One region of the Shewanella submarina genome, then DNA from elsewhere that is predicted to be linked to it. Evidence: predicted binding sites of a transcription regulator. Region 1 holds the regulator's gene; each other region holds the start of a gene.
The links. The regulator NrdR, encoded in region 1, represses ribonucleotide reductase genes. The targets are predictions, from matches to a motif close to AAACACNANATNTNGTGTTT.
Positions count from the first base shown of each region.

Region 1 (4,250 bases):
CCAGCAGATTTGTCATCGTCTTTAAAGCTGATAAGCCGTTCCAGATAACGGGCGACCAGATCCACTTCAATATTGACCTGAGTACCGGCATGCATATCCAGCAGTGTGGTTTCCGCCGCGGTATGGGGCACAATCGTCAGACGGAAGCGATTGCCATCCACTTCGTTGGTGGTCAGACTCACGCCATCAATAGTGATGGACCCCTTGTGGGCGATATAGCGGGCCAGCTCAGCTGGCGCTTCCAGCCAGAATTCAATAGCGGCGCCGCGGTTGCTGCGTTCAGCGACGGTAGCAATACCATCCACATGACCTGACACCATATGCCCGCCCAGACGCGTGGTTGGGGTCACCGCCTTTTCCAGGTTCACCTTAGTGCCCACCTGATAACGGTTAAAGCCGGTCAGAGCCACAGTTTCAGCTGACACGTCGGCCACATAACCATCGGCCAGACGCTCAACTACCGTCAGGCACACACCATTGGTGGCAATACTGTCACCCAGCTTTACATCGGCCAAATCCAGTTTGCCACTGGCGACGGTCAGACGAATATCATCGCCCCGACGCTGGATCTGACGAATCGTCCCTACTGCTTCAATAATGCCGGTAAACATAGTTACTCACTCTGTAACCTCAGACGCATTAAGCCTCTGAGTTGGAAATTCTGTCGGTTAATCTGCGCGGCGCAGACTGAAGATATAACGTCTGTCGCTGCCAATCTTGCGCTCGTCACACAATGTCATGGCAGGAATGCTATCCATGGTTTGCCAGTCGGGCAAGACCAACATGTTACGACCGTGACTGCCGAGCAATTTTGGCGCCTGGTACAAAACCAGCTCATCAACCAAATCAGCCGCAACAAATGCCCCAGCCAGGGTCGCACCCGCTTCCACCAGCACGGCATTCACCCGTTTACCCAGCTCAGCCAGCAAGGCGGCCAAATCAACACGGCCATCTTTGGCGGCAAGCACCAGAGTTTCAACATGCTCAGGAAAAGCGGCCAATTGCGCATCACTGTATGCCAGAGTCGACACCAGCAGTATGGGCGAGGCAAAACCAAACAGGTTCGACGCCTGTTCAGCTGTCAGTCTGGCACTCGAGTCCAGCACCACACGCAAGGGTTGCTGCACATTGGACTCATCCAGCACGCCTGTCTCAGCGACCACAGAGCCCAGCTCATCAAAGCGCACATTCAGAGTGGGATTGTCAGCCAGAATGGTTTCAATGCCGGTAACCAGTGCCGGGTGACGGGCACGCAGGCGCTGCACATCCGCACGGGCCTGGGGACCGGTAATCCACTTGGAGACGCCGTTGGACAGTGCGGTTTTACCATCAAGGCTGGCCGCGACTTTCACAGTCACAAAGGGTAAGCCGGTTTCCATACGGGTCAGAAAGCCCGGATTCAAGGCACGAGCATCCACTTCCAGCAGACCTGTCTGCACCTCAATACCGGCATCTTTAAGCATATTGATGCCGCGACCGGCGACCTGAGGGTTGGGATCTGTCATGGCAACCACGACTCTGGCGACACCGGCTTCAATCAAGCCTTTGGCACAGGGAGGTGTGCGGCCGTAATGACTGCAGGGTTCCAGAGTCACATAGGCAGTTGCGCCCCGGGACTTATCACCGGCCATGCGCAAGGCATGCACTTCGGCGTGGGGACCACCGGCCTGAATATGAAAGCCTTCACCGACGATTTCATCGTTGACGGTCAGCACGCAGCCCACGTTGGGGTTGGGTGCCGTGGTAAAGCGGCCACGTTTGGCGAGCTGGATGGCGCGGGCCATCATTTGAATATCTTGAGCAGACCACATGGGAAGTACCCGGGTAGTAAAACCGGGCTGTGAAGCCCGGCATTCAATCACTTTTGCAGTTTGGCGATCGCTTCACCAAACTCGGAAACATCTTCAAATGCGCGGTATACCGACGCAAATCGAATATAGGCAACCTTATCCAGGTGCATCAACTGCTCCATCATCAGGTTACCAATCAACTCAGACGGAATTTCACGTTCACCTGTTGCACGCACCATGGACTTAATCTTACTGAGCGACTGCTCAATCTGATCCATGGACACAGGGCGTTTCTCTACCGCTCTGAGCATACCGCCACGCAGCTTCTCTTCATCAAAGGGCTGACGACTGCCATCTTGCTTAATCACACGTGGCATCACCAGTTCAGCACCTTCGAAGGTGGTAAATCTTTCGTGGCACTCTGTGCATTCACGGCGACGCCGGACCTGATGGCCCTCACCCACCAAACGTGAGTCGATAACCTTGGTATCGGTTGCGTTGCAAAACGGACAGTGCATTGTGCCTCCGGCAGAGCCTTAACTGGATATAGATCAAAATGGCCGCCGGGCAGTCAAGCTGCCGGCGGCCATCAAAGTCTATCCTATTTACACCAATGGAAAAAGCTGAGCTACCTCATATCTGGGTAAATTACTCAATCCATCAGCATCAATTCAGGATTCAGGCATACACAGGGAATTTGGCACACAGCTCAAGAACCTGCTGCTTCACCTTCTCAATGTTGCCTTCGTTGTTCACATCATCCAGCACGTCACAGATCCAACCGGTCAGCAACCTGGCTTCATCTTCCTTAAAGCCACGACGGGTGATGGCAGGCGTACCGATACGGATACCGGAAGTCACGAACGGAGAACGAGGGTCGTTTGGCACTGAGTTCTTGTTCACTGTAATGTTGGCGCGGCCCAGGGCAGCGTCAGCTTCTTTACCCGTGATATCTTTGTCGATCAGGTCCACCAGCATCAGGTGGTTTTCGGTACCACCGGAAACGATCTTGTAGCCACGCTCCAGGAACACTTCCACCATAGCTTTGGCGTTAGCCACAACCTGCGCCTGATATACCTTGAACTCTGGCTCCAGTGCTTCTTTGAAGGCCACCGCTTTACCGGCGATAACATGCATCAAAGGACCGCCCTGACCACCCGGGAATACGGCAGAGTTCAGCTTCTTGTGCAGATCTTCGTCGTTATGGGCAGACAGGATGATGCCGCCACGAGGACCGGCCAGCGTCTTGTGAGTGGTAGAGGTTACTACATGAGCGTGTGGCAGTGGGTCCGGGTATACACCGGCTGCAATCAGACCCGCTACGTGAGCCATATCTACAAACAGGTAAGCACCCACTTTGTCTGCGATTTCACGCATACGGGCCCAATCAACCACGCCTGAGTAGGCAGAGAAGCCACCGATAATCATCTTTGGCTGGTGCTCAACGGCCAGAGTTTCCAGCTCGTTGTAATCAATCTTGCCCGCTTCATCGATACCATAAGGAATGATGTCATACAGCTTGCCGGAGAAGTTAACCGGTGAGCCGTGAGTCAGGTGACCACCGTGTGCCAGGTTCATGCCCAGCACCTTGTCACCAGGCTTCAGCAGAGTCATATAGACGGCCTGGTTAGCCTGAGAACCTGAGTGTGGCTGCACGTTGGCATACACAGCACCAAACAGCTCTTTAGCGCGCTCGATAGCCAGGGTTTCTACTTTGTCGACATACTCGCAACCACCATAATAGCGCTTACCCGGATAACCTTCGGCGTACTTATTGGTCAGCTGAGAACCCTGCGCCTGCATTACGCGAGGACTGGTGTAGTTCTCGGAGGCGATAAGTTCAATGTGCTCTTCCTGACGACGGGTCTCATCCTCAATCGCCGCAAACAGGTCGGGATCGTAATCCGCGATGTTCATGTCTTTAGTCAGCATGGTCACTCCGGCTGTTAAATTAATAAACTTATTCTTAATCGTAGGGTTGCGCGGTATTCTACTCCGCGATTGATCACAATCACAGTCCAGTCATCCTGAAAATGTTGCAAGGCTGTATAGAAATCCGTTCATCGTCGCTATTTCACACAACCTGCAAACGACAATCCCTTTTCGCACAAGGCTTTGACGTGAACAGCCTGACTTGTTCGGCAAAACGTAAACTCAATTCCTGCCCCTTATCTTGCTACGTGCATTGTCGCCATTCAGTTTACCTGCCGTCTTTGTGCCAAATTCCCTTTGGAGCCAGTTCCAAATCACGAATACCTTCACACTATGCACCTGAGGCATAGGGGCAAGGACAATTTGTTATTGGAGAAACTGTGATCGGCCCAGTAAACTGCGCGGCTTTTATTACATTAGGCATTGTTTATGTTCTCCCAATCCCTGCGTGCCCAGCTATGTCGAATGACACTGCTGCTGACTGCCACCTTGCTGGTAGTACACCTCACGCCAGGCTTGATTGAGCTG
Region 1 covers NZ_JBHRTD010000018.1:801,847-806,096, reverse strand. Annotated here, with positions in the region: gene ACFOE0_RS20605 (riboflavin synthase) at 1-611, opposite strand, end outside; gene ribD (bifunctional diaminohydroxyphosphoribosylaminopyrimidine deaminase/5-amino-6-(5-phosphoribosylamino)uracil reductase RibD) at 669-1,811, opposite strand; gene nrdR (transcriptional regulator NrdR) at 1,859-2,308, opposite strand; gene glyA (serine hydroxymethyltransferase) at 2,469-3,722, opposite strand; gene ACFOE0_RS20585 (hypothetical protein) at 4,152-4,250, shown strand, end outside.

Region 2 (4,250 bases), on a different contig from region 1:
GAAGGATCATGCAGTTGCTGTTCAAACTTGCCGTCCACCAAAGTATCAACCAGTGCGACCACAGCGCGCTGCTCCGGGCTTAAGTTTTCAAGTGTATAACCGGTCCACATCCACACATCTTTCCCCGGGCACTGCGCACGCACCCGCTCCAGCAAAGTTTTGATGGCAGACAGGTTACCGGGAAACAAAGGGTCGCCTCCTGAAAGGGATAAGCCCTTACGCTTCACTCTGGTGTCATTGAGATCTTTGATAATGGTATCCATCATCGCCTCATCAAACAGATGACCCGAACGGGGATCCCAGGTGCTCTGGTTGTAGCAGCCGCGGCACTGGTGCTCACAACCGGCTACAAACAAGGTGGCACGCGTACCCGGACCATTGATCACATCAATCGGATAATACTGGTGATAATTCATCTCATTTCTCCTGACGGGAAAGGACAAAAGGCGCCCCTTTACAAGGAGCGCCTTTAAAACTAAATGCTTCAGTGAAGTCTGACGATTACAGGTGTTTAACCCGACGCTTCACTTCTTCCTGCTTACCGTGGTTGAACGGACGCGCATCCGGGCTACCCAGGTAACCACATACGCGGCGGGTTACCGACACACGGCTTGGTTCGTGGTTACCACATTTAGGGCAGGTAAAACCTTTACTGGTACAGGTAAACTCACCTGTGTAACCACAGTCATAACACTCATCGATCGGCGTGTTGGTACCATAATATGGTACGCGGCTGAAGCTGTAGTCCCATACGTTTTCCAGCGCTTCCAGGTTGTGCTGCATGTTCGGGTATTCGCCGTAACAGATGAAGCCACCGTTAGCCACTTCCGGATAAGGCTGTTCAAAATCCAGCTTATCGTAAGGGTTCACTTTCTTCTCAACATCCAGGTGGAAGCTGTTGGTGTAGTAACCTTTTTCAGTCACACCATCAACCAAGCCAAACTCTTTGGCGTCCAGTTTGGCAAAGCGACTACACAGGCTCTCACTTGGCGTGGAGTACAAGCTGAAGCCATAACCGGTTTCTTTCTTCCAGGCTTCAGTGGCAGCTTTCAGACGAGCTACAATGGCAACCGCCTTCTCACGCAGCTCTTCGCTGTCAAATACATGAGTCTCAGTGCCGTACAGGGCATTGATGGTTTCATGCAGACCAATATAACCCAGGCTGATCGATGCACGGCCATTTTTGAAGATTTCAGACACTTCATCATCCGGCTTCAGGCGCACGCCACAGGCACCTTCCATATACAGGATTGGTGCAACTCGGGCTTTTACCCCCTGCAGACGTTCGATACGGGTATCCAAGGCCTTGCGGGCAATCGCCAGGCGGTCTTCCAGTAAACGGTAGAACTCGGCTTCATCACCCTTGGCTTCCAACGCGATACGCGGCAGGTTCAGGCTCACTACACCCAGGTTGTTACGACCTTCGTGGATCAGTTCACCATTCTCTTCATAGGTACCCAGGAAGCTGCGACAACCCATTGGCGTCTTAAAGGAACCTGTGACCTTCTCAACCATTTCATAGTTGAGGATGTCCGGGTACATACGCTGGGTGGCACACTTCAATGCCAGTTGCTTGATGTCGTAGTTACAGTCGCCAGCTTTGTGGTTGATACCATCACGGATAGCAAACACCAGCTTAGGGAACACTGCAGTTTTCTTGTTCTTGCCCAGACCACCAATACGCACCTTCATGATGGACTGTTGGATCAGACGGGACTCCCAGCTGGTACCCAGACCAAAACCAAAGGTCACAAATGGCGTTTGGCCATTGGCGGTGTGCAGAGTATTCACTTCATACTCCAGCGACTGGAATGCGTCGTAACACTCTTTTTCGGTACGGGCACGGGCATAGGCTTCGGCATCGGGAATGGCCCACTCACGGCCAATCTCCAGGTGCTTTTCATAGCTCTTGGCCACAAACGGCGCCAGTACTTCATCTATACGGTTAATCGTGGTACCGCCATAGATATGGCTGGCTACCTGAGCAATAATCTGCGCAGTGACCGCAGTTGCAGTAGAGATAGACTTAGGAGTCTCAATCTCAGCGTTGCCCATTTTAAAGCCCTGGGTCAACATGCCGGCCAGGTCGATCAGCATACAGTTGAACATAGGGAAGAATGGTGAGTAATCCAGGTCGTGGTAATGGATTTCACCGCGCTCATGAGCACCAACAACATCCTTTGGCAGGATATGACACTTGGCGTAATGCTTCGCCACGATGCCAGCCAGCAAATCACGCTGGGTTGGGATCACTTTGGAGTCTTTGTTTGCGTTCTCGTTGAGGATAGAGGCATTGCTCTGCTCAATCAGACCACGAATTTCAATGTTCAGGCGGCTTGAGGTCTCACGACACACGTCACGGTCGTGACGGTATTCAATATAGTGACGGGCTACCTGCTTGTATGGACCTTCCATCAACTGGTTTTCCACCAGAGACTGCAGGTGAGAGATCTCCACTTCGTCCAGATGTGCTACGGCCTGACTGACACCATCAGCCACGGTCTGCGCATAATCAACGTCTGTAATCCCTTCAGATTTTGCGGCTGCAATTACCGCGTCCCTAATCCTGGAACCGTCAAAAGAGGTACGGCAACCGTCCCGCTTAATCACAACTGGCATAAGGCTTTATCACTCCCGAGGTAGACAAGACACTTACTATATATAGTGCCTTGCATGTACTAGAACACAAGATGTTGCGTATTAAGCGCCAAGCAACCGGCTTTTACCTTGATCTGGATCAAGTTCCGGGGATGACAGTTCAAAGCGTGAGTGATTAGTGTTGCCAGCCCCAAAAAGTGACCAGGATCTCCTTGACCCCATGTTTCTTTGGCGCTAGTCGGAGGCCGAATGTGCGTTCAAGCTCAGAAAGAAAATTTAATGACTGTTCACTTACTTCAGCTTGCAGGTATAACGAAAACACCCGGTAAAAAACCGGGTGTTTTATGCAGGCATTGTTAATCAGCCGATGCTGATATGGCGACTAACGTAGCCTTTTGTAGCCAGTTATTTGTGATGCTACTTACCAAGTACCACTTCAATCTGGTGTTGGGCTTTCAGTACAGCTTGTTCACCGGCAGCGATCGCCTCTTCTGCACGGTGGAACTCCATAATCCCAATATCAGACACCTTGGGCAGAATACAGACATCCGGTGGGTCGCCCATCAGACGGGCACGCTTGTGCCGTTGCTCCAGAATATCCATAGACTGAGACATTACCGCCAGCATGCCAGGGTCTTGTTTAGGTTTGCTGGTGAATACATCGGTTAGCCCGGTCAGGTAGTCCCGGCCTCTGGCCAACAAATCTGTAAAGCCGGTAGCACTGTGTTCATCCGCTTTGACCAGCTCAGCTTCAGTAGGTTGCTCACTTTTCAGGTTCACAGGTACAGCCTGAATTCGACGGCGACGCTCACCACTCAGGTCAACCGCGATAACGACATCTACGTCCATAGCTCGGGCAACAGACACTGGAACCGGATTCACTACTGCGCCATCCACCAACCAACGGTCTCCCTGTTGAACCGGGGACAGAATGCCCGGCATGGAGCAGGATGCCCGCACCGCATGACGAAGTTCCCCCTCACTGAACCAGATCTCCTGGCCTGAATACAGGTCGGTCGCCACGGCAGTAAACGGTAACTTCAGATCTTCAATACGCACGTCACCAATATGAGACTCGAGTACATTGAACACCCGCTCGCCTCCAATCAGCCCACCCTTACGCCAGCTTAAATCCATCAGCCCCAGAACATCCCAGTGAGAAAATCCTCTTACCCAGGACTCCAGCTCTTCCAGGTTGTCATTGGCATAAGCTGCGCCAACCAAGGCACCAATCGAGCAACCAGCGACCTTGTCGGGATAGATCCCCAGCTTCGCCAACCCTTTCAGCACCCCTATATGGGCCCAGCCTTTAGCCGCGCCACTCCCCAGAGCCAGTCCTATCGTCAGCGGTTTTTGTTCGCTCACAGGCAAGTTCTCCTATCTCTTTGTTCGATCTAACAGGGGACGCAGTATACGCAGATGCTGAGTCACCACCAAGTCAGCAGGATGACAACATATATTGTCAGGTGCGAAAATTCTGCCGGTACATACCCCTTGTCACGGTTTGGGTATACAATAGCGCGTCAAATTTATAGGAGTACACCTTTGCAATTTTCCGATTTCTCTCTGGACAAGCGTTTATTGGCCAGCCTTGAGCACATGGGTCTCAGCACCCCTACCCCAATTCAGGAACAAGCCATTCCTGTGGCCAT
Region 2 covers NZ_JBHRTD010000012.1:344,203-348,452, forward strand. Annotated here, with positions in the region: gene nrdG (anaerobic ribonucleoside-triphosphate reductase-activating protein) at 1-416, opposite strand, end outside; gene nrdD (anaerobic ribonucleoside-triphosphate reductase) at 502-2,619, opposite strand; gene rssA (patatin-like phospholipase RssA) at 3,016-3,963, opposite strand; gene ACFOE0_RS10505 (DEAD/DEAH box helicase) at 4,144-4,250, shown strand, end outside.
Region 2: the regulator NrdR is predicted to act here: its motif matches at 2,682-2,701, upstream of nrdD (anaerobic ribonucleoside-triphosphate reductase).

Region 3 (4,250 bases), on a different contig from region 1:
GCAGGTTGTCCAGTGCGCGTACTGCCAGATCTGACAGGTGCTCGAGCTCATCCAGGTTCTGAATGGCACCCAGGTTCAAGGCCGACAGAGTACACAGGGCGATCTCACCGGTTTCGTCGTCGATGTTGTTCATCGGCTTGGTTGGCAGTGCAATTTCCAGACACAGGTTGGACTGGCGAATTGGTGCAACCTTGGAGTCGAATGGACTGTGGGTGTTGCAGTGATCCACGTTCTGTACATAGATACGGCCGGTAGAGGCACGTTCCTGCATCATCAGACCAAACAGCTCAGACGCTCTCAGACTCTTCTTACGTATGCTGTCGTCCTGCTCATATTGCAGATACAGACGCTCGAACTCATCCTGATCTTCGAAGAAGGCATCGTACAGACCTGGTACATCCGATGGGCTGAACAGAGTGATGTTGCCACCCTTGATCAGGCGGGTGTACATCAGCTTGTTCAGCTGTACGCCGTAGTCCAGGTGACGGATACGGTTGTCTTCTACACCACGGTTGTTTTTCAGAACCAGCAGAGATTCTACTTCCAGGTGCCACATAGGATAGAACAGCGTTGCAGCTCCGCCACGTACGCCACCCTGAGAGCAGGACTTAACCGCAGTCTGGAAATACTTGTAGAAAGGCACACAACCAGTATGGAAGGCTTCACCACCACGGATTGGGCTACCCAGAGCACGAATACGACCGGCGTTCACGCCGATACCGGCACGCTGGCTGACGTACTTCACAATAGAAGACGCAGTCGCATTGATTGAATCCAGGCTGTCACCACACTCGATCAGTACGCAGGAACTGAACTGACGGGTAGGGGTGCGCACACCAGACATAATGGGTGTAGGCAGCGAGATCTTGAAAGTAGATACCGCATCGTAAAAGTCTTTGATGTACTGCAGACGGGTTTCCCGTGGGTAACGGGCGAACAGACAGGCAGCAACCAGAATGTAGAGGAACTGCGCACTCTCATACACTTCGCCGGTGACACGGTTCTGAACCAGATACTTACCTTCCAGCTGCTTTACTGCAGCATAAGAGAAGTTCATATCACGCCAGTGGTCAACATAGGAGTCCAGAATATCCAGCTCTTCTTTGCTGTAATCTTCCAGAATATGGGTGTCGTATTTACCCAGTTCTACCAGACGGGTGACATGGTCGTGCAGAGCGGGTGGCTCAAATCGACCGTAGGCCTTTTTACGCAGATGGAAAATGGCCAGACGTGCCGCCAGGAACTGATAATCCGGAGACTCCGGAGAGATCAGGTCCGCTGCAGCTTTAATAATGGTCTCATGGATAGCTTCGGTGGGGATACCGTCATAGAACTGTAAGTGAGAACGCAGTTCTACTTCGGAAACAGATACCTTGTCTAATCCTTTAGCTGCCCAGGTAATAACGCGGTGGATCTTATCGAGATCGATAGCTTCACGCTCTCCACTACGCTTGGTGACTGTCATATTGCTATTCATTAAAAATGAGCCCTGAATGTAAAAGACAAAAAACACCTGGTGTGTCGCTACTACTGAATACCCTGAACGCAAACAGGCCAGACTGGCCAAGGCGGGCGATAACTACTGTCAGCGCACTGCTTATCCGGTTTTTGTGAACCGTGTTATTAGTGTTCGGATTTCATGCGACACACTATATATGGTGTCAAATTCAAACTTAACTACAAGATAGTGAGGTTTTGGGGGATTTGCAAGTTGCAAATTATATGACATCTTGTGGATAAGATGAGGATAATTTCCGGGGGTGAGCAGGGGCTAACCCCGGAGGTATAAAGCTACGCGCACTGCAGGCCAGTGGATGAAATTCGTGCCCCTTAAAACGAAAATTCTGATTGCGACTTTATCAAGCGATCCAGATATTCGTTCTGCTTATTTAAGGTGATCCAAAAGTGATAAAGGCGACACTAATTGTAAAACTGCGGGCCAGATCCCGGGATCATCTGTTGCAGAAATATATCCCCACAGAGCTGTGACTCCCTGCATGCCGGCCGCTTTAGCCGCCAGCAGATCCCGCTCGGCATCACCAAGATAAGCGATCGCATCCACTGCAATACCGGATTGCATGGCCCCAAGATACATAGGAGCCACATCTGGCTTGCTGCGAGTACAGGTATCGCCGCTGATAATGCAGCTGAGCTTATTTGTTAGCCCCAGAGCATCGAGCAGGGGCCGGGTATAGCGGGCGGGCTTATTGGTAATGACTCCCACCTTTATATCTCTAAGGATCAATTCATCCAGCAGTTGGCCGATGCCATCAAACAATGACGCCTGTTTGCCATTGACCTCGCTGTACCAATGCAGCAGGCGCTGTTGCAGCAGTGACTGGGTGTCTTCATCCAGCTTTGGCTGGGCAGCTTTAACCAAAGCCAAACTGCCGTGAGATGCTTGTTCACGCATGCTCTCCAGGCTTTGCTCTTCAAGGCCATGCTCTTTGAGGGCCAGATTCAGTGCAGCCACCAAATCTGGCGCTGTATCCACCAGGGTGCCATCCAGATCGAACAGCACAGCCTTGATACCGATTAACTGGGCTGACATCAGTCAACCTTCTGGGTGGCAATCATATAGTTCACTTCCACACTTTTGGTGTAGCGGAACAGGCCTGTGATTGGGTTGTAGGTAATACCGTGGGCATCGCGACACAGGAGGTCGGTGTTGTCCACCAAAGCCATCAGCTCCGAAGGACGAATAAACTTGGCGTGGTCATGGGTACCAATGGGCAACATTTTCAGCAGGTATTCGGCACCCAGAATGGTTTCGACATAGGAGCGCAGGTTGCGGTTGATGGTAGAAAAGAATACCCAGCCGCCTGGCTTAACCATATCGCAGCAAGCCTGGATAACAGACTGAGGATCTGGTACGTGCTCCAGCATCTCCATACAGGTCACCACATCATATTGTTGTTTGTGCTCATCTCGATGAGACTCGGCAGTATTTTTGATGTAGTTGATGTTAACGCCGGCTTCGAGGGCATGCAGGCGTGCTACCTCCAGCGGTTCCTCGCCCATATCCAGACCGGTCACATTGGCACCGATACGCGCCATGCTTTCAGACAGAATACCGCCGCCACAACCCACATCCAGTACCTGCTTACCAAACAGACCGCCTGACTTCTCATCTATATAGTTAAGACGCAGAGGATTAAGTTCATGCAAAGGTTTGAATTCGCCCTTTGGGTCCCACCAACTGGCGGCCATACTTTCAAACTTGGCGATTTCTTTTGGATCTACGTTGTAATTCTGTTCCATGGTTTACCCTGAGTGTGCTTTTATTGCAAAACGGCGTCATTATGAATCAGGCTTACAAAATAAAACAGCATGTCGGGTGAAAGGTTTATTAATCCAGGTCAATCTTTGTCCTTGATGACTGATAACTGAACTGTTTTGTAACCTAATAAAGCTGGTTTTACATAAATAAGGCACAAATTAAGGTTTAATGCTCGAAATTGGCATTAAACTGACCGCTTTTTGACCCCTGTAACCTAAGGGGGCTATTTCATTCCGACTTGGATCTGGCGACATTAAATAACTGTGTTAGAATGCCAAATCACGTTTGTTGGCTGAACAAGGGCACCGGTTACGGCGCGTCAGCTAAATTTTCAGGGGATCGAGCAGTTTATGACTGATCTGGCTTCATCTATTTCGCCAATTAATATTGAAGACGAACTAAAGAATTCGTACCTGGATTACGCCATGAGCGTAATTGTTGGACGAGCATTGCCGGACGTGCGGGACGGTTTGAAACCGGTTCATCGCCGCGTTTTGTTCGCAATGAATGAACTTAAGAACGATTGGAACAAGCCATATAAAAAGTCTGCACGTGTTGTGGGCGACGTAATCGGTAAATATCACCCTCACGGTGACAGCGCGGTTTACGACACCATAGTACGTATGGCTCAGCCTTTCTCGCTGCGTTATACGCTGGTGGATGGCCAGGGTAACTTTGGTTCCATCGACGGTGACGCTGCAGCGGCAATGCGTTATACGGAAATCCGTATGGAGAAGCTTGCACACCAGTTGCTGGCTGATCTGGAAAAAGAAACCGTAGACTATGTGCCTAACTATGATGGTACTGAGCAGATCCCCGCTGTACTGCCCACCAGAATTCCAAACCTGCTGGTAAACGGTGCCTCAGGTATCGCGGTAGGTATGGCTACCAATATTCCGCCTCATAACCTGAACGAAGTGGTTCAGGGCTGTCTGGCACTGATTGAAGACCCAGGGCTGTCTATCGAACA
Region 3 covers NZ_JBHRTD010000017.1:314,082-318,331, forward strand. Annotated here, with positions in the region: gene nrdA (class 1a ribonucleoside-diphosphate reductase subunit alpha) at 1-1,477, opposite strand, end outside; gene ACFOE0_RS15295 (HAD family hydrolase) at 1,886-2,551, opposite strand; gene ubiG (bifunctional 2-polyprenyl-6-hydroxyphenol methylase/3-demethylubiquinol 3-O-methyltransferase UbiG) at 2,551-3,261, opposite strand; gene gyrA (DNA topoisomerase (ATP-hydrolyzing) subunit A) at 3,631-4,250, shown strand, end outside.
Region 3: the regulator NrdR is predicted to act here: its motif matches at 1,645-1,664, upstream of nrdA (class 1a ribonucleoside-diphosphate reductase subunit alpha).